3 regions of the Rhodococcus sp. 06-1460-1B genome follow, and region 1 is predicted to be linked to each of the others. Evidence: predicted binding sites of a transcription regulator. Region 1 holds the regulator's gene; each other region holds the start of a gene.
The links. The regulator LexA, encoded in region 1, represses DNA repair genes until DNA is damaged. The targets are predictions, from matches to a motif close to CGAACANNTGTTCG.

Region 1 (5,920 bases):
TCCTGGCCCCGCTCGGTGCGACCGCAGCAGACGGACCCGCCGCGCAGCTCGGTGCCGTTCTGTGTGTCGGCGTCGTGTTGGCTGCGATCGGCTTCGTCGTGAAGTTCGCCGGAGCGCGAGTGCTCGACGCAGCGATGCCGCCAGTCGTCACCGGTGCGGTGGTCGTATTGATCGGACTCAATCTGGCCCCTGCCGCGACGACCTCGTTCGAGGCGCAACCGCTCGTCGCGGCCGTCACCCTGGTGGCGATTCTCCTCGCGACGGCCGTCGGTCCCGGTCTGGTGGGTCGGCTCGGAATCCTGCTCGGTGTCGTCGTGGGCTGGGTATTCGCTGCCGTCACCGGCGGTATCGCGCAACCACGACTCGATGCTCTGAGCGCCGCGAGCTGGATCGGGTTACCCGAGTTCCGTGGCCCGTCCTTCCAGCTGTCGGTGATTCTGGTGGCGCTGCCGGTGGTGATCGTCCTCGTCGCCGAGAACGTCGGACACGTCAAAGCCGTCGCGGCGATGACCGGAAAGAACCTCGACGATGTCGCCGGTGACGCTCTGATCGCCGATGGGTTGGCGACCACCCTCGCCGGGGCCGCCGGTGGATCGGGAACCACCACGTACGCGGAGAACATCGGCGTCATGGCCGCCACCCGCGTGTACTCGACCGCCGCCTACTGGGTTGCCGCGATCACCGCGATCGTGTTGGCGTTCTCGCCCAAGTTCGGTGCGCTGATCTTCACCGTCCCGGACGGTGTCATCGGTGGAGCGACACTCGTGCTCTACGGACTCATCGGACTGCTCGGCGTTCGAATCTGGACCGATGCCAAGGTGGATTTCACCGATCCCGTGAACCTCACCGTCGTCGCCGCCGCACTCGTCGCCGGAATCGGCGACCTGACGCTCTCCGTCGGATCGGTCGAACTCGGTGGTATCGCGTGGGGATCGCTGGGCATCCTCGTGGGATACCCGATCGTCTCGGCGTTGGCCCGAGGGAGAACGACTCGACGACGCTAGCAGGGGCGGTCACGGATCGCGCGCGTTTTGGTCATCGACCCTCGGTGCACCGCGAACGTACTGTTGAACCGTGACGTCAGTCGCACCGACGACCGCGCTGTGACACCCCTTTCTCGCGGTCGACGACGGTGCGCACCGAACAAGGAGACCCGCGTGGAACGCACACTTTTCGAGCCCGAGCACGAGCTGTTCCGGGAGTCGTACCGGAAGTTTCTCGAACAGCACGTAGCCCCCAATCACGCGAAGTGGGAAGAGCAGAACATCGTCGACCGCGGCGTCTGGGTAGAGGCCGGCAAGCAGGGCTTCCTCGGGACTGCCGCACCGGAGGAGTTCGGCGGCGGCGGCGTCAAGGACTTCCGCTACAACGCCATCGTCACCGAGGAAACCACCCGCGGCGGCTACAGCGGCATCGGCTTCACCCTGCACAACGACGTCGTCGCGCCGTACTTCATCGAGTTGGCCAACGACGAGCAGAAGCAGCGGTGGCTGCCCGGATTCTGCTCCGGTGAGCTGATCACCGCGATCGCCATGACCGAGCCGGGTACCGGTAGCGACCTGCAGGGCATCAAGACCAAGGCCGTTCGGGACGGCGACGACTGGGTACTGAACGGCTCGAAGACGTTCATCACCAACGGCATCAATGCCGATCTGATCATCGTCGTAGCGTGCACCGACCCCGAGAAAGGTGCCCAGGGCTTCAGCCTGTTGGTCGTAGAGCGCGACATGCCCGGATTCGAGCGTGGTCGCAACCTCGACAAGATCGGCATGAAGGCCCAGGACACTGCGGAACTCAGCTTCACCGACGTTCGGGTTCCTGCCGCCAACCTGCTCGGCGAAGAAGGTATGGGCTTCATCTACCTGATGCAGAACTTGCCTCAGGAGCGGCTCTCGATTGCCGTCGTCGCCGCTGCGGCCATGGAATCGGCACTGGAGATGACCATTCAGTACTGCCGTGACCGCAAGGCATTCGGTAAGTCGATCGGAAAGTTCCAGAACACGCGATTCGTGTTGGCGGAACTCGCTACCGAAACCACCGCCACCCGCATCATGGTCGACAAATTCATCGAACTGCTCAACGACGGCAAGTTGACCGTGCAGGAAGCTGCCATGGCCAAGTGGTGGACCACCGAGAACCAGGTCAAGCTCATCGACCGGTGCCTTCAGCTGCACGGTGGGTACGGCTACATGAAGGAGTACCCGATTGCCAAGGCGTACATGGATTCTCGGGTACAGACCATCTACGGCGGCACCACGGAGATCATGAAGGAGATCATCGGTCGCGGACTGAATCTCTGATTCTTTCCATCGTTCAGGACCGAAGAGAAGGGCCGCAGCATCTGTGCTGCGGCCCTTCTTCGTTGTGTCCGAACAGAGTTCAGAGCTTGCGCATCACGGTGACGACCTTGCCGAGAATGGCGGCATTGTTGCCCGGGATCGGCTCGAACAGTGGGTTGTGCGGCATGAGCCATACCTCACCCTTGGAACGCTTGAACGTCTTGACCGTGGCCTCACCCTCGATCATCGCCGCGACGATGTCGCCGTTGTCGGCCACGGACTGTTGACGCACCACCACCCAGTCGCCGTCACAGATCGCCGCGTCGATCATGGACTCGCCGACGACCTTGAGCAAGAACAACGATCCCTGACCGACCAACTCGCGGGGGAGTGGGAACACGTCCTCGACGGCTTCCTCCGCCAGAATCGGTCCACCCGCGGCGATCCGTCCGAGAACCGGCACGAACGTCGGCGTCGGCAACCGATCCTGCTCGTCGGACGCTGCCGAACCGTCCACCGCCGCCGCGGCCTGGTCGGCCTGCACCTCGTCCAGTCCGCGGACGTCCACAGCGCGAGGGCGGTTGGCGTCGCGCCGCAGGAACCCCTTGCGTTCGAGGGTGCGAAGCTGATGTGCGACGGACGACGTCGACGTCAGGCCCACGGCATCGCCGATCTCTCGAATGCTGGGTGGGTATCCGCGCTCGGTGACCGAGGCCCGGATGACCTCCAACACCTTCCGTTGGCGCTCGGTGAGCCCTGCACTGATGTCGGTGCCCACCTCCATGGCCTTCGGGGTCGGCTCGGCAGCCGGCTTTCCGGCTGCAGCCTTGCCGACCGTCGAGGATCCGGCTCGCGTGGAACCAGCTTTCGTGGAACCCGTCGTACTGGAACCGGTGATGGACCTCGTCGAGGTCTCGTCCTTCATGCTGTCGGCCTCCTGCTGATGCGGCTGGATTCGGTCTACGCGGTATCGATCCACGCGGACTGGAGTTGATGATGTCGACTCGTATGGCGTGTGGTTTCTGACACGAATCTAGCGTGTATCAGCTGTTGAATCAAACATCTGTTCGACTCGTGTCGCGTTTTCTACAGACTTTGTCGGAGGCGCGTGATAGAACTTCGAACAAGCGTCCATCGAACGCCTGATCGAACAATCGATCCAACGAGCGAAGACGAGGTTCCGATGACCATCACCACCGATCGTCCCACCACTGCCGGTATGCGTTCGCGATCCGGTGTCGTCGAGCGTCGTCGGCGCTCGCGGCCCGTGTTGCAGAACCACGCGCGTCGGACGCAGAACGGCCCGTGCTTGCCTGTCGTGGACGAGTCCTGGACCGACGTCACCGATCGTGAGATGGCGGATCGAGACTTCGACGACACCTCGGCCCATTTCGCGAGCCAGACCGTGCGCCCACGCTCTCTCGTTCTGTGGATGTTGGCTGTGGTCGTCGTGGCCGGCGGTCTGATCGGCATCGCGAATCTGAGCGCGACCACACCCGACGCGTCCACTCAGCCCGCCGGCGCGGTCATGGTTCACGACGGAGCGCTCGTCGAGTACGCACCCAGCAGATGACCACCGGCACCATGGTGCCCAGCGTGGCTGAGTATCCTCGAAGACTGCCCCGACGCGCACGTTCGTCGTCGGAGTATCGGCTACGACGGAGGCTCCCTCATGCATTGCCCGTTCTGCAGGCACCCCGACTCACGCGTGGTGGATTCGCGTGAAATGGACGAGGGTCAGGCAATACGGCGACGCCGGTCCTGCCCCGAGTGCGGTCGACGCTTCACCACCGTGGAGGCTGCCGTGCTCGCCGTCGTGAAACGCAGTGGTGTGACCGAGCCGTTCAGTCGGGAGAAGGTCGTCAAAGGAGTTCGTCGCGCCTGCCAGGGCAGAGACGTCGACAACGACGCGCTGAACCTGCTGGCTCAGCAAGTCGAAGACAATATTCGCGCGGCCGGTTCGGCCGAGATTCCCAGCAACGAAGTGGGCCTGGCCATTCTCGGACCGCTACGCGATCTCGACGAAGTGGCCTACCTCCGTTTCGCATCGGTCTACCGCTCGTTCAGTTCGGCAGAGGACTTCGAGAAGGAAATTCACGAACTCCGCAAACATCGAGAGTCCGCCGACGTCGAGTGAACCGCGGGCCGATCAGCGAGACTGATCGGCGATCGCCTTCTCGATGCGCTTCTCCGATACCGGATACGCGGTACGAATTCCCTGCGCGAACAGCCCCACCCGCAGCTCCTCGATCATCCAGAACAGCTCCTGCACACCCGGGCTGTTCTTCCTGCTCTCCGGAACCGAATCCAACAGCCGCCCGTACGAGCCGTACACCCGGTCGAGAACGTCCATCGCCGCAGCGTCGCGGCCCGCGCTGCTCGGCAGAGTGGACAGCCGCTTCGTCGCCGCAGCGAGATAGCGTGGCAGATCTGCCAACCGTCGAGAACCGAATTCGGTGACGAAACCGCGAAAGATCAAGCCGTCGAGCTGTTCTCGGACATCGTCGGCCGGCTCACCCGATGCGGTCTGCAACTGGGCCGACAGAGCCAACGCGGCCGTCAGGACCGGTCGAACCAGTGCGAGAACAGCAGCAGTACGCCGCGGAACCTCCGCGTCCACCAGTGCCCTGAGCTTGTCGAACTCGGCCGGATCGCGAACCGGTCCGCCGTGCGCGTCCATCGCTTCTTCCACAGCGAGCGCACGGCATTCCTCGAGCAGCGCATCGACGCCGCCGTACGGGTTCTGGCCGAGCGCAAGACGTTCGGCGGTCGGCAGCCCGGCCAACAGCGCCTTCGTTCCCTTCGGTGCCGTAGCGAGCAGCAGAGTGCGGGTGCCCGCGCGCATGGCTGCTCGTTGCTGGGCGGGGGTACTGAGCACTCGCACCGCCACGCCCGAACCCTCGGGTACCAACGCCGGGTACCCGGTGACCTTCTGCCCGCCCACGTCTCGGGTGACCGTGGGTTCCAAGCGGCCCAACGTGCCCGAGGTCCACGCCAGCGTCGGGGCGCGCTCCGCGTCGCCGACCGCACGTGCGACCTGTCGGCCGACCTCACCGGCCAGACCGGCGCGCAGCGCAGTCAGATCCTTGTTGCTGCCGAGCACGGTCCCGGACGGGTCGACCGCGGCGAACGTCATTCGCAGGTGATCGGGTAGCGCCGCAGTGTCGAAGTCCTTCGCGGTGATGTGGCACTGTGCGGCCCGTGAGAGTTCTCGGGCCAGAGCCGTCACGAGTGTTTCGGCCCGCGGTTTCATCACTGCCAACGCTGCCGCAGCGAAGTCCGGAGCCGGAACCACGTTGCGTCGCAATGCCTTCGGTAGAGTCTTGATCAAGGCGGTGACGAGCTCGGCGCGCATCCCGGGCACCAGCCAGTCGAAGCCGACCGGCTGTACCTGAGCGAGCAGTGCGATGGGAATCCGCGCGGTGACGCCATCAGCGGCCGTGCCGGGCTCGAATTGATACGTCAGTGGGAATTGAATGTCACCCTGTCGCCACGCGTCCGGATACGCACCCGTCAGTACCGACGCGGCGTCCGAGTTGACGACGGTGTCCGTAGTGAAGTCGAGCAGGGACGGATCTTGCCGGCGGGCCTTCTTCCACCAGGTGTCGAAGTGTCGCGCAGACACGGCTTCCGGGGCGATG
Region 2 (5,920 bases), on a different contig from region 1:
CGTGAGTGCACAGGGAGCAACAGCAGTAGGTATTGCCAACATCACGACATCGGGCGTAGTTCTCGACACCTGGTTTCCGAGCCCGGAGCTCGGGTCCGATCTCGAGGCCGGCACGACTCGGCTCGAAGGATCCGACATCCCCGCGGAGCTGGCCGCTCTGGTCGGTGCGGACGAGGCGCGCGGCGTCGAGGTCGTCGCAGTGCGCACCAACATCGCATCTCTGGACGATGCTCCGATCGACGCCCACGACGCGTACCTACGACTGCATCTGCTGTCGCATCGCCTGGTCGAGCCGCACGGTCAGAATCTCGACGGGCTGTTCGGACTGCTCACCAACGTCGTCTGGACCAACTTCGGACCCGCAGCGGTCGAGGGCTTCGAGACTGTGCGTGCGAAGCTACGTGCCCGCGGCCAGGTAACCGTCTACGGCGTGGACAAGTTCCCGCGCCTGGTCGATTACGTCGTTCCCACCGGCGTCCGCATCGCCGACGCCGACCGTGTGCGCCTCGGTGCTCATCTGGCCAGTGGAACGACGGTCATGCACGAGGGCTTCGTCAACTTCAATGCAGGCACGCTCGGTAACTCGATGGTCGAGGGACGCATCTCCGCGGGCGTCGTGGTGGGTGACGGCTCCGACGTGGGCGGCGGTGCGTCGATCATGGGCACGCTGTCCGGTGGCGGCAAGAACGTCATCTCCGTCGGCAAGAGCTGCCTGCTCGGTGCCAACTCCGGACTCGGCATTTCACTCGGTGACGACTGCGTCGTCGAGGCGGGGCTGTACATCACCGCCGGAACGAAGGTCAGTGGACCGGATGGAACCGTGGTGAAGGCGGCGACGCTGAGCGGCAAGTCCAACCTCCTGTTCCGTCGTAACTCGCTCTCGGGTGCGGTCGAGGTCGTGCCTTGGAAGGGCACCGGCGTCGAACTGAACGCTGCGCTGCACGCCAACGACTGAGAGCCTGATCGACTCCAATCGAATTGACGGACAATGTCTTCCAGCCCCGCACCGTGTTCTCGGTGCGGGGCTGGTGTGCGTTCGAGGGGCCTATGCGATGTGGGGGCCTGCTCGGGCGTGGGATTGTCTCGGTTGTCGGTAGGGGTCGACGGTGGCGGGTGGGACGAACCACGGGTGGTTGTCGGTGCCGATGAACACTCCCCAATCGGAGTGGTGGATGAGTCGGTGGTGGAATCCGCACAGGAGGACGAGATTGTTCATGTCGGTGGGTCCGCCGTCGGTCCAGTGCCAGATGTGGTGGCCTTCGGTCCAGGCTGCGGGTTTGCCGCAGCCCGGGAACGCGCAGCCGTGATCGCGGGCCGTCAAGGCGCGTTTCTGTTTGGCGGTGACGGTCCGGGCGGTGCGGGCGAGGTTGAGTGGGTTGCCGTTCTCGTCCATGACGATGGCGGTCAGGACACAATCACACGCCAACTGGCGGGAGGTGTTGCGGGAGAGGGGGCCCATCCAGGGCAGCCACCCGACCGACGTGCCGTCACCGAACAAGTCGCGATACGCGCCGCGATCCGCTGCAGCATCACCTCCACCGCAATCGCCACTGCCGCTGCCGTTTTCGTGGTCCGGTTCGGTTGCTGCGTCGGTGTCGATGGGGTCGCCGGTGTTGATGTCGACCGGATCTGCTGCGTCGGTCTCGGTGTCGGATTCTGTTGCTGCGCGTGAGGTTTCGTCGTCTGTTATGTCCTCGGCACTGTCGCGGAGGTCGGTGAGGTCCTGCAACCGGATGTGCAGGTTGACGTGGGGTTTTTCGCCGCCTTCGGTGGGGCGGTTACTGGAGGCGAGGTATCGGTCGAGGATGTGTCCGAAGGCGTCGGCGCGTCGCCGTGCGGGACTGCGTTCGTCTTGGGTGCCGTCGGCGGCAGGGCGGGGTTCGGTCAACGGTGAAAGCGCGGTGAGCAGCTTTTCTCCGGTGATCGCATCGAAATCCATCTTCGCCACGAGACGTCCGTTGAGGGTTTTCGAGGCGAAGAGTTCGTTGCGGTCGGTGTCTTCCGGTGGTGGCTTGTTGCCGCCGTAGGTGTCTTCGAGTTTGGTGATCGCTTCGCGGATGTTGTCGGTGCGTGCCCCGGGCCCGGTGGCGGCGGTGATCATCGCGGAGCGGGCGATATCGCGACCCTCTTGGGGGAGGTTCTTCGGTGGCGCTTCGGCGAAGGTGAGAATCAGGGCGGCGTGGTCGACGGTCATGCTGCCGGTGTTGACGGCGTCGGCGATGTCGGGGAAGTTCTTCAGTCCGCGGGCGAGGGCCACGATCTTGGTGGCTTTGCTGGGGGTGAGCAGGGTGGTGGAGGTGAGCCACCCTGCGGGTCCGGGGAAGCCGAGCTTCTCTCGGCTCACGCGGGTGTCGATGTCGGCGACGAGGGCGATGCGCCGTGCTTCGAGCAGTTGGATCTTGTGGGAGACCGCAGCGGCGTCGGCGAGGAGTTCGCTTTCGCTCAGTTGCCAGATCTCCGTTGTCATGGAGATAAGTGTATCGAACAGGTGTTCGACGCGCAATGATGGTGCAAACGAAAACTATTGCTGTGCATAAGGATTCGATAATCCGAACCTGTCGGTGGCCCATGGTAAGAGAAATGCCTAGAGCACAACGGTCCCCTGGTGATACAGAATCGTCCACTCCCCTGCCCGTCGCTGCCAGAGCGTCGCTCGCCGCGTAAGTCTGTCGACCTGCAGCAAGGTGTACGTCAGCAAGTACGTGTCCGGGGCAACCTCACGGACCTCGAAATCGCTGGTTTCCCAGTCGACGTCGTGGTCTCCTGACGGGTCCTGTCGATAGCGCTTCCCGAGAACGGCCCACACCTCGTCACGGTCGTATCGGGTACCGGACGCACCGACCTCCCAGAAATCGACATCGGTCAGACGATCGAAATCTTCACGCGTGATGCCGTACTCACGGCGGTGGAAAATGGGTTCACGCCGTTCGAGCTCCGCGAGCACGGATCGCACGTCGACCACCGATCTGCCTGCGGCAGCGTCAGCCGATGGTTCGGAGCGAAGCCAGTGTCTTGACCACGGCGCGCGCGGCCTCGGCACCCTTGGTTTCGAGGTGCGCGGTGAAGAAGGCGTTGTGATCGGCGTGTTCGTGGAAGTGATGTGGAGTCAGGACCACCGAGAACACGGGGACGTCGGTGTCGAGCTGCACCCGCATCAGCCCGTCGATCACCGCCGTTTCGACGAAGTCGTGTCGGTAGATTCCGCCGTCCACGACGAGCGCTGCAGCGACGATCGCCGCATACTTTCCGGTTCTGGCGAGCCGCTGCGCGTGCAGCGGGATCTCGAATGCTCCGGGCACCTCGAAGACGTCGACCGCGGTGTCGGCATGGCCCAACTGCTCGAGTTCGGCGGAGAAACCCACCCGCGCACGATCGACGATGTCCAGGTGCCAGGTGGCATGGACGAAGGCAATGGATCCGGCGAGTGGAGTGGTCATGGATGCGATGCTAGCGGTATCGCTCGTCGAGCAAGTCGAGTGTTACGGCATCGAATTCGCCGGAGAAATACTTCTGCAACACTTCGACGAAAACGGACTGTCCCTTGGTAGCTTCGGCGAAAAGCGTCATGGACGAGTGCAGCTTCAGATTGTCCGGGTAACCGAAGATCTCGTCGACCGTGCTGCCCTCGACCGCAAGAGTGAGCTGCGCGGCTTTCTTCAGGCGTGGCCCGAGAACTTCGTGGGACAGGTACAGCTCGGCCTCGGTCAGGTCTGCGATGCCGAAGTGCTGAGCGGTGGCACTACGGCCCAGGCCGGCCAACTGCGGAAACACGAACCACATCCAGTGCGTCTGCTTCCGACCTGCCTTCAACTCCTTGACCACGACGTTCCAGACGGGATCCTGGGCGTCGACGAAGCGTTGCAGGTCGTATTCGGTCATACCGACAACTTAGCGACACAGGAGTGGAGCCTGCGGAATGACCCGGTCAGGTAAATCCGCGGAGCAGGGTGTCGACCGTGGCGTCGAGCAGGTCATCGGCAGGCATGCCGTCGAGGAGGTCGCCGGCGGCGAGCACGGCGAGTCCGTGGACGCTCGCGAACGCGACGCGGGCGAGGACGGCAGGCGATGCTTCGGTGATGACTCCCGCGTCCATCGCAGCGCGCAACAAGGATTCCGTCGCCGCCATGCTTTCGTGCGCAACCTCTTTGAGTTGTTCGCTGGCCTCGGGGTGATGCTTGGTGCTGTACATGACGTCCAAGAGCTGCGGGTGTTCGACGGCAAAACCCAGGTAGGCGCGGGCGACACCACGAAACTTGGCCAGCAGCTCTCCCGGACCGGTGGCCGCGTCGACCATTCGCCGATTCATTTCCTGAAAGCCGTGCAGCGCCAACGCATCCAGCAGTGCTTGCTTGTCGCGGAAGTGGCGCGCAGGGGCTGCGTGACTGACACCCACGTCTCGGGCCAATTGCCGCAGCGACAGCGCATCTACACCGTCGCGGGCGATGCTCCGCTCGGCCTCCTCCAGGAGCACCGCGCGCAGATCACCGTGGTGGTAGCGCTCCGTTGCCATGGACTCACCCTAGGCGATGTTGGCGTTGACAACAATGCTGACAGTGCCTACATTTGCTCGCATGACATCCACTGCACTCATCACCGGGGCGAGCTCCGGCCTCGGCGAGGAATTCGCACATCGCTTTGCCGCACGCGGCGAGAACGTCGTCCTCGTGGCACGACGGGCGGACCGACTCGAGACGCTTGCCCGCCGCATCGAAGCAGACCATGGCGTCACCGCGACCGCCGTCGCCATGGACCTGGGCGTACCGGGCATCGGCGAGTCACTACGAAAGACCCTGGCCGACAAAGGGATCATACCCACGACGCTGGTCAACAATGCAGGATTCGGGACCCACGGGCGCTTTCGCGACGAGGATCCGGCGCGGGTGGCGTCGGAAATCGCACTGAACGTCAGCGCGCTGGTGGATCTGACACATGCGTTTCTGCCGAATCTGACCGGCGCGTTGATCAACATCGCGAGTACCGCTGCGTACCAGCCCACTCCGAACATGGCGGTATACGGGGCGACGAAGGCGTTCGTACTGAACTTCACCGAGGCGCTCGCCTACGAGTACCGCACGTCACCGCTGAAGATCCTCGCTCTCTCCCCCGGCCCGACGCGCACCGAGTTCTTCGACGTCGTCGGATCCGAGGATGCCGCAGTGGGCAACTTCCAGACCTCCGAGCAGGTGGTCTCGACGGCTATGCGCGCCTTGGATTCTCGCCGTACCCCTGCCAGCGTCGTGTCCGGCCTTTCCAACAAGATCAGCGCCGGCAGTGTGCGTCTCGCGCCACGATCGTTGGCCGCGATAATCAGCGGTCGCCTACTGAAGGCCTGACCCCTAACCCCGCATTCGACGCGAATCGATCACTCCCGTGTCGAATCCGGCCAAGTGCAGCCCGCCGTGGAAGCGGGCGTGTTCGATCTTGAGGCACCGGTCCATGACGACGTTCAATCCGGCTGCCTCGGCGTCGTGGGCCACCTGCTCGTGCCACAACCCGAGCTGCAACCAGATCGTCTTCGCCTGCGCAGCAATGGTTTCGCCCAACACCTCCGGGAGATCGTCGTACTTGCGAAAGACGTCGACCAGGTCCGGACTCTTCGGTAGATCCGCGAGAGTCGGATAGACGGTCGTTCCTTCGATGTCCGAGACCGTCGGATTGACGAGAAATATTTCGTAGTTGCTTGTCGAGGACAGATACCGATTGACGAAATAGCTTGCTCGCGAAGGGTTCTTGGACGCACCGACGATCGCGACGGTTTTCGTCTCACGCAAGATCCGCTGACGGTCCTGAGCGGAGGGTCCCTGCCAGGTTCGTTCGCTCATGACCGCGCCTTCCCGGTTGCCAGCGTCAAGGCCTGATCGAGATCCCACAGCAGGTCCTCGCCGTCTTCCAGGCCGACACTGATCCGAATGAGTTCGGG
Region 3 (5,920 bases), on a different contig from region 1:
TCGACGCAGGACACGCGCGATGTCCAGATCCTCGGTGGCACTCGACGCGACGCAGCTGTGGCCGCCGACGACGCGATACGCGGCGGCATCGAACGCCATGAACTGCCCACAGGCGACGGCCATCGACGGCAGCAGCGTCGCATTGCCGACCGGCACGGGCAGCGTCGACATCCACGACCACGCGAGCAGCGGTTGAACGAGGCGTTCGGCGAGACCACCCGCCACCTGCTCGGGCCAGGGGCACATCAGAGCGTCGCCGCGGCGGCGCAACCTCCTCGCCGCGGCGGCGAGGGCCTCGGGTTCGAGCCGGACATCCGCGTCGACGAACATGACGATCGTCGTATCCACGTCGACCGAGTCGGCCAGTTCGGCGCACGCGGCGGCTTTACCCGTCCATCCGGGCGGCGGCGACGCGTGGGAGGTCACGACGCGGAATCGCGGATCGCCGTTCGCCGCGGTGACGGCAGCGGCTGCCGTTCCGTCGGTCGAATCGTCGTCGAGGACGACGACCTGCAGGTCGGTGCAGAATCGTTGACGCGTGAGATCGCCGATCAACGCAGGCAGCGTGTCGACTTCGTTGCGCGCGGGGATGCACACTGCGACCCGTTCGGTGACGTCACGGCTCGGTCGACGCAAACCCGGCACGAACAGCGCATTGAACACCGCGACGGCAGCGGAGGTGGAGGCGAGAACGGCAGTCGCCCGAGTCGCCCGGGTCAGGACCGTCATTCGGCGAGATCTGTCGTGCGGGACGAGATGGGGGCGATCACACCGACGTTCGGTCGTTCGACTCGCCCGTCTCGGCAGCGCGCTTACGACGGTTGCCCAACGGTGGGTTCCGCGACACCCAGGCCATGGCACCGACGATAGCGGCCACTCCGACGGTCACGCCGCCCACGATGCCCGCCCAGCCGGCGAAGCTACGAGTGTTGGGGTCCGGGTAGTTGACCTCGGCACGCACCGAGGTGACTTCGCCTGCCGGCAGCTTCCACGAGATCGAGTTGTCGCTCTCGCGAGTGCCGTTGGTGGTCCCGATACGGGCGGGAAATGCAATAGTGAACTGCACGTCGGACCCCTGGACCGGTACCGACGACAGGTCGGCGTTACCGGCGAGCGTCACGGTGTCGCCCGAACGCTGCAGGGTCAGCTGAAACGATCCGGCCGCGTTCTGGAAGATCGAACCGAGTGTCTGAACATCACCGAACGAGAGGTCGTCGAAGATGGCCTGCGACCCGACGTACCCGTCCTGGTTGTACGGCTCGACGCGGACCTTGTCCTCGATCGAGGAGGGCACCACGAGTTCGGGGCCGGTGTCGGTGTCGGAGGTGGGGACCGTCGCCGCGACGATCTGACCCGCCACCCGGTCGTTGGCCGACACACCCATCGTGACCTGGACCCGCAAGCAGCCGGCCAGCATCGGCGCGACCAGCAGCGTCAGGGCGAGCACCGAGAGAACTCGGCGTCGGCGGGTACGAGCGGATGTTCGTGATGTCGACTGCACAGCGACATCGTGCCAGGGCGTCGCGTCGGTGTCAGTCGGCAGGGGTTGCCATCGGTGCGTGTCGGCTACGTAGAGATCCGCGACGACGTGCGATCCACAGCAACGGGATTCCGACACTACCCATGACGACGAATCCGTAGACGGCCGAGAATCGTAGTTCGGGGCCGTCGAGGAACACCGCGTGCGCGAGCGCCGAACCCAGCCACGTCCACAGGAACAGCCCGAGGGGAACGACGTCGTCGGACGCGCGCGGGGCCACCACGCGGTTCACCGCTTCCATGACTGCGGCCATCAATGTCGCCACCAACAGCCAACCCGCGTAGTTGGTCAACGGGATCGACGACACACCCGGCAGTCCGACGGCACCGGACGTCCAGGTCCACTGGCCGTCGGTGACCATCTGAGGATCGAGATACAGGTCCCAGCCCACCATTCCGACGGCGACTGCGGCGATTCGGAATGCAGACGCTCGGAGCCGTGTCGCACCGAGATGGCCGACGATGAACGTGACCGCGCACCAGATCGGATAGAACCCCGCCGTCCAGGCGAGTGGAACCACCACGGGGACCTCGAACAGGCTGGGTCCGAGTCGATTCTGCGCGTAGAAGTACTCGCCGAAGGGAAACCCGGTGGCCGTGCCGACGAGTTCGGACACGAATCCCGTTCCTGCAGTCAGGATCACGAGAGCCGCCGCCCACGGCTTTCCGCGGTACAGCACGGCGTGCGCGATCGACGCCAGCGCGAGTAGCGCGACCACCGCGATGGTCACCGCGTCCCGCGTCGAACCCGATACGAGCGGGTAGCAGATCTGGGCGGCGACGGCACCGATCGCGAAGACCGTCGGGGCAATCTTCATGCTCGTCTCCTGCTGAAGAATGCGCGACGACGCCCCGCGCGTGCGTCCGCGAGTGCGATTCTCGCCGCCGAACGGCCGCTGGCCGCTGTGACGCCGCCTCCCGGGTGAGTCGACGCGCCGGTGAGATAGAGACCGTCTGCTCCGGGAACGCGGTGGCCGGCCAGCTGGGGATGAGGACGCCACATCATCATCTGGTCCAGTGACATGTCCAGGTGCATGATGTTGCCTCCGATCAGTCCGAGTTCCTGCTCGATGTCCGGCGGCGACTGTACGTACCGATCGAGGACCGACGCGGCGAATCCCGGGGCGTAGCGATCGAGCTCGGCGACGATTCGATCACCCTCGACCTCGGCCAAAGAACGCTGCCCCGGCACGTTCGAGCGCCACCGGCGGCCATCGGCGAGAGTGTGCGGATGCCACTGCGACCACAGGGAGATCTGATGCTGACCCGGCGGCGCGATCGTCGGATCGAGGGCGCTGAACGACATGCCGAGAACAGCGGGTGTCGGCGGCAGCTCCCCGGCGAGGGCGTGCCCGTGAGCCAACCGCAATTGCGCGCGGTCGCGGACGAGCAGCGCGAGACCGTGGGTACCGTCCTCGATGCAGTCGGCGCTCGGGTACTGCGGCAGCGCGTCGGTGGCCAACCGAACCGCGGTACCGATCCCCGGACCCACCCGAATGGTGGAGCGCCATCGGGCCAGCTGTGCCGCGTCGTGTCCGCCCTCCGCCAGCAGGTCGAGCGTGGTCAGGATATGACATCCGGCCACGACGATCGTGCTGTCGATCTCCCGTCCCGACGCGGTCCTCGTCGTCCAGCCGTGCGCGCGACGCGTCAGCGATACGGCGGCATCGCCGAGCGTCAGCGCTGCCCCGTCCCGGTGCAGCCGGGCGATCATCGCCTCGGTCAGTGCGCCGCTACCGCCGACGGCGCGGCCCGGTGGGAGCGTGTGCATCAGAGCCGCGAAGCCGACCATCGGGGCGGTGCCGGGCTCGGACATCGGCGGGCCGGACTGCGCTCCGAACCATGCCAGCGCAGCTTTGAGTCGCTCGCTCGTGAACATTTCGTCCAGCAGGGAATCGCCGGTGGCGAGAAACTCGCGCGAGAGCGAGCTGCCGCCGTCGGGCGCACCGAGTCCCCAGAAGGATCGGAGCAGTTTGGACCCGGTGGGCGGCCCACCGAATGCGCGCATGGTGCGTTCGCTGCGCGGGCCCCACACCGAGACGAAGGAACGGTAGGCGCGCGCATCGGCGGGCCCGCAGGCGGCAGCGATGGACTCGCACGTTCGATCGAGGCTGCGATGGAAGACGATGGCGCGTTCGGCGGTGTCGACGTCGCCCGGGGCGAATGCCCACGGATCGCAGTCGATGTAGCGCAGCCCGAACTCCTCGAGTCCGAGCTCTTCGACGATCCCGGTGTGCCTGATCATGATGTGCGCGGAGGAGCCCCGGTCGACTCGATGGCCGGGGAAGCGCTCCACCGTCGACACCGCACCGCCCGCGACGGTGTCGCGTTCGACGATCTCCACCGACATTCCGGCATCGGTCAGGTAGCAGGCAGAAGTCAGGGCATTGTGGCCGGAGCCCACCACCACAGCATCGATCACACCTTCAGGCTACGGGCCCGTCGAGCGGCAACCGGCGGCCCAGCACCGCGAAGGGGCGCCGGTCGCCGGCGAACGTGAAGTGCCGCAGTACGTCCTCGAAGCCGAGCCGTCGATACAACCGCCAGGCGCGGTTGTCCTCCTGCGCGACCTCGGGTGTGGACAACATCACAGAGTGCGCTCGGACACCGTCGAGCAGCCTGCGACAGAGACGCCCGCCGAGTCCGTGTCCTTGCGCGCTCGGTAGTACGTGCAATTCGGTCAATTCGAAGTAGTCGCCGAGGGTGGCGTCGACGTGCTGTGTCGAGTGTCCTGCGCGGCGCAATCCGTCGCGGACCTGCTGATGCCACCACTGATGGTGCGCGCCGTGATACCCGTACGCAACGGCGACCAGCGTGTCCGGCTGCGTCTTGTCGGGATTGGGCACCATGGCTCCCACCGCTCGCCAGCCCGGCCGGTGCAGATGCTCCGTCCACATCGGTGCGCGGCTGTGCTCGGTTCCGCGGGGATATTCCATGGCCTCGACGTAGATCGCCAGAGCGTCGAACAAGCGCCGACGGAATTCCTGGGGCGTCAGATCGACCACGTAGGGGGTTGTCTGCGCATCGGTGACGACGGTTCTCACCCTTTCTTCGGCAACTTGTCGGTGGGCACAGCTATATTGAATGTGTCGAACGGGTGTTCGATGATCGGGGCCGAGTGCGCCGGTGGATCACCTCGACGAACGAGGCGGATTCTTCCGGAGTTCGACTGTAAGGCTTCATCACGGTTCCAGGCGTGTCGGTAGCGCGCCCGGAGATTCGAACTGGAGGTGTTCGAGTATGACGATGACGAAGACATTCGATGTCGGCGTGCGGTCGCCGGTGTCGCGTCATGCGCAGGTCCTGCTCGGTCGAGCCGATGCGTTGCTGTCCGAATCCATCGGTGAGCGCGATGCGGGGGACCGCTTCCTCGGAAGCTACGTCGCCGCACTCAAGGGTGCTGCCGCAGTCCTGGCATCGCTGCCCAATTCGATCGGCTCGCGGCCACGTTCGCGCAACGCCTGGGTTCTGATGGCGAAGGCTGCGCCGGATCTGGCGATCTGGTCCGAGTACTTCTCGTCCTTCTCCGCAACCCGCGCGGCAGTCGAGGCGGGTGCCTCGTCCGCTGTCGGAGACGTCGACGCAGACGACTTCTATCGACACGTCAGTCGTTTTCTGAACGCGGTCGAGGACCGGTTGGGCGGTCAGTCGAGGTTCCAGCCTGTCGATCCGATGGCGGCACCGCTGTCCGCATAGCCCGCCGAGTCGGTTCCTCGAGTCCGGACGGACGTGAACAGCCACGTCACACGGTGTTCGACAAGTGTTTCCGAGACGTCCGTCTCGAAAACTTGGTCGTTTCTCAGGAACACATAGTGCGAGTAGGTGGTAAGCGGCCGATTCAGCTCGTATCATCGTCAGTAGGTAGCCGCCAAGGTCAGCTTCCCGTCGCTTCTGAACCGAAACGACTCTCATTATCTGTGCAGGGGGAGGTACCGTGCCACTCTCCGAGCACGAGCAGCGCATGCTCGATCAAATCGAGAGCGCTCTCTACGCCGAGGATCCCAAATTCGCGTCCCATGTGAGGGGCGGTCGCGTTCGCGCGGCGTCGAGCAAGAGGCGTTTTCAGGCTGCCGCGTTGTTCGTCGTGGGACTCGTGTTGCTCGTCGCCGGTGTAGCACTGTCGACGAACAGTCTGGGTTTTCTCGTCGTCAGCCTCATCGGCTTTCTCTTCATGTTCGGTGCCGGGGCACTGTTCTTGTTCGGCGGCTCCAAGAAGGGAGCTGCCGCGACCGGCGAAGAAGGTAGCGCAAGCGACCGAGCCGGCACGCAAGGTCGTAGTGCTCAGCCGAAATCGAGCGGTGGCCGCAAGGGCGGCAGCTTCACCTCTCGAATGGAAGACCGTTTTCGTAAGCGGTTCGATCAGGAGTGATATGACTCCGCC

Region 2: the regulator LexA is predicted to act here: its motif matches at 2,482-2,495, upstream of CH268_RS22665 (HNH endonuclease signature motif containing protein).
Region 3: the regulator LexA is predicted to act here: its motif matches at 4,630-4,643, upstream of CH268_RS15645 (SAV_6107 family HEPN domain-containing protein).

The regions. Positions count from the first base shown of each region.
Region 1 covers NZ_NOYS01000018.1:14,546-20,465, reverse strand. Annotated here, with positions in the region: gene CH268_RS06115 (uracil-xanthine permease family protein) at 1-1,004, shown strand, start outside; gene CH268_RS06110 (acyl-CoA dehydrogenase family protein) at 1,158-2,300, shown strand; gene lexA (transcriptional repressor LexA) at 2,380-3,063, opposite strand; gene CH268_RS06100 (hypothetical protein) at 3,463-3,852, shown strand; gene nrdR (transcriptional regulator NrdR) at 3,952-4,416, shown strand; gene hrpA (ATP-dependent RNA helicase HrpA) at 4,429-5,920, opposite strand, start outside.
Region 2 covers NZ_NOYS01000039.1:12,379-18,298, forward strand. Annotated here, with positions in the region: gene dapD (2,3,4,5-tetrahydropyridine-2,6-dicarboxylate N-succinyltransferase) at 2-955, shown strand; gene CH268_RS22665 (HNH endonuclease signature motif containing protein) at 1,046-2,467, opposite strand; gene CH268_RS22670 (nuclear transport factor 2 family protein) at 2,585-2,953, opposite strand; gene CH268_RS22675 (6,7-dimethyl-8-ribityllumazine synthase) at 2,982-3,437, opposite strand; gene CH268_RS22680 (DUF1810 domain-containing protein) at 3,448-3,879, opposite strand; gene CH268_RS22685 (TetR/AcrR family transcriptional regulator) at 3,926-4,510, opposite strand; gene CH268_RS22690 (SDR family NAD(P)-dependent oxidoreductase) at 4,572-5,333, shown strand; gene CH268_RS22695 (CoA-binding protein) at 5,337-5,822, opposite strand; gene CH268_RS22700 (O-acetylhomoserine aminocarboxypropyltransferase/cysteine synthase family protein) at 5,819-5,920, opposite strand, start outside.
Region 3 covers NZ_NOYS01000029.1:288-6,207, reverse strand. Annotated here, with positions in the region: gene CH268_RS15670 (glycosyltransferase) at 1-729, opposite strand, end outside; gene CH268_RS15665 (LppM family (lipo)protein) at 767-1,501, opposite strand; gene CH268_RS15660 (carotenoid biosynthesis protein) at 1,533-2,357, opposite strand; gene CH268_RS15655 (phytoene desaturase family protein) at 2,354-3,961, opposite strand; gene CH268_RS15650 (GNAT family N-acetyltransferase) at 3,966-4,583, opposite strand; gene CH268_RS15645 (SAV_6107 family HEPN domain-containing protein) at 4,786-5,235, shown strand; gene CH268_RS15640 (DUF3040 domain-containing protein) at 5,474-5,908, shown strand.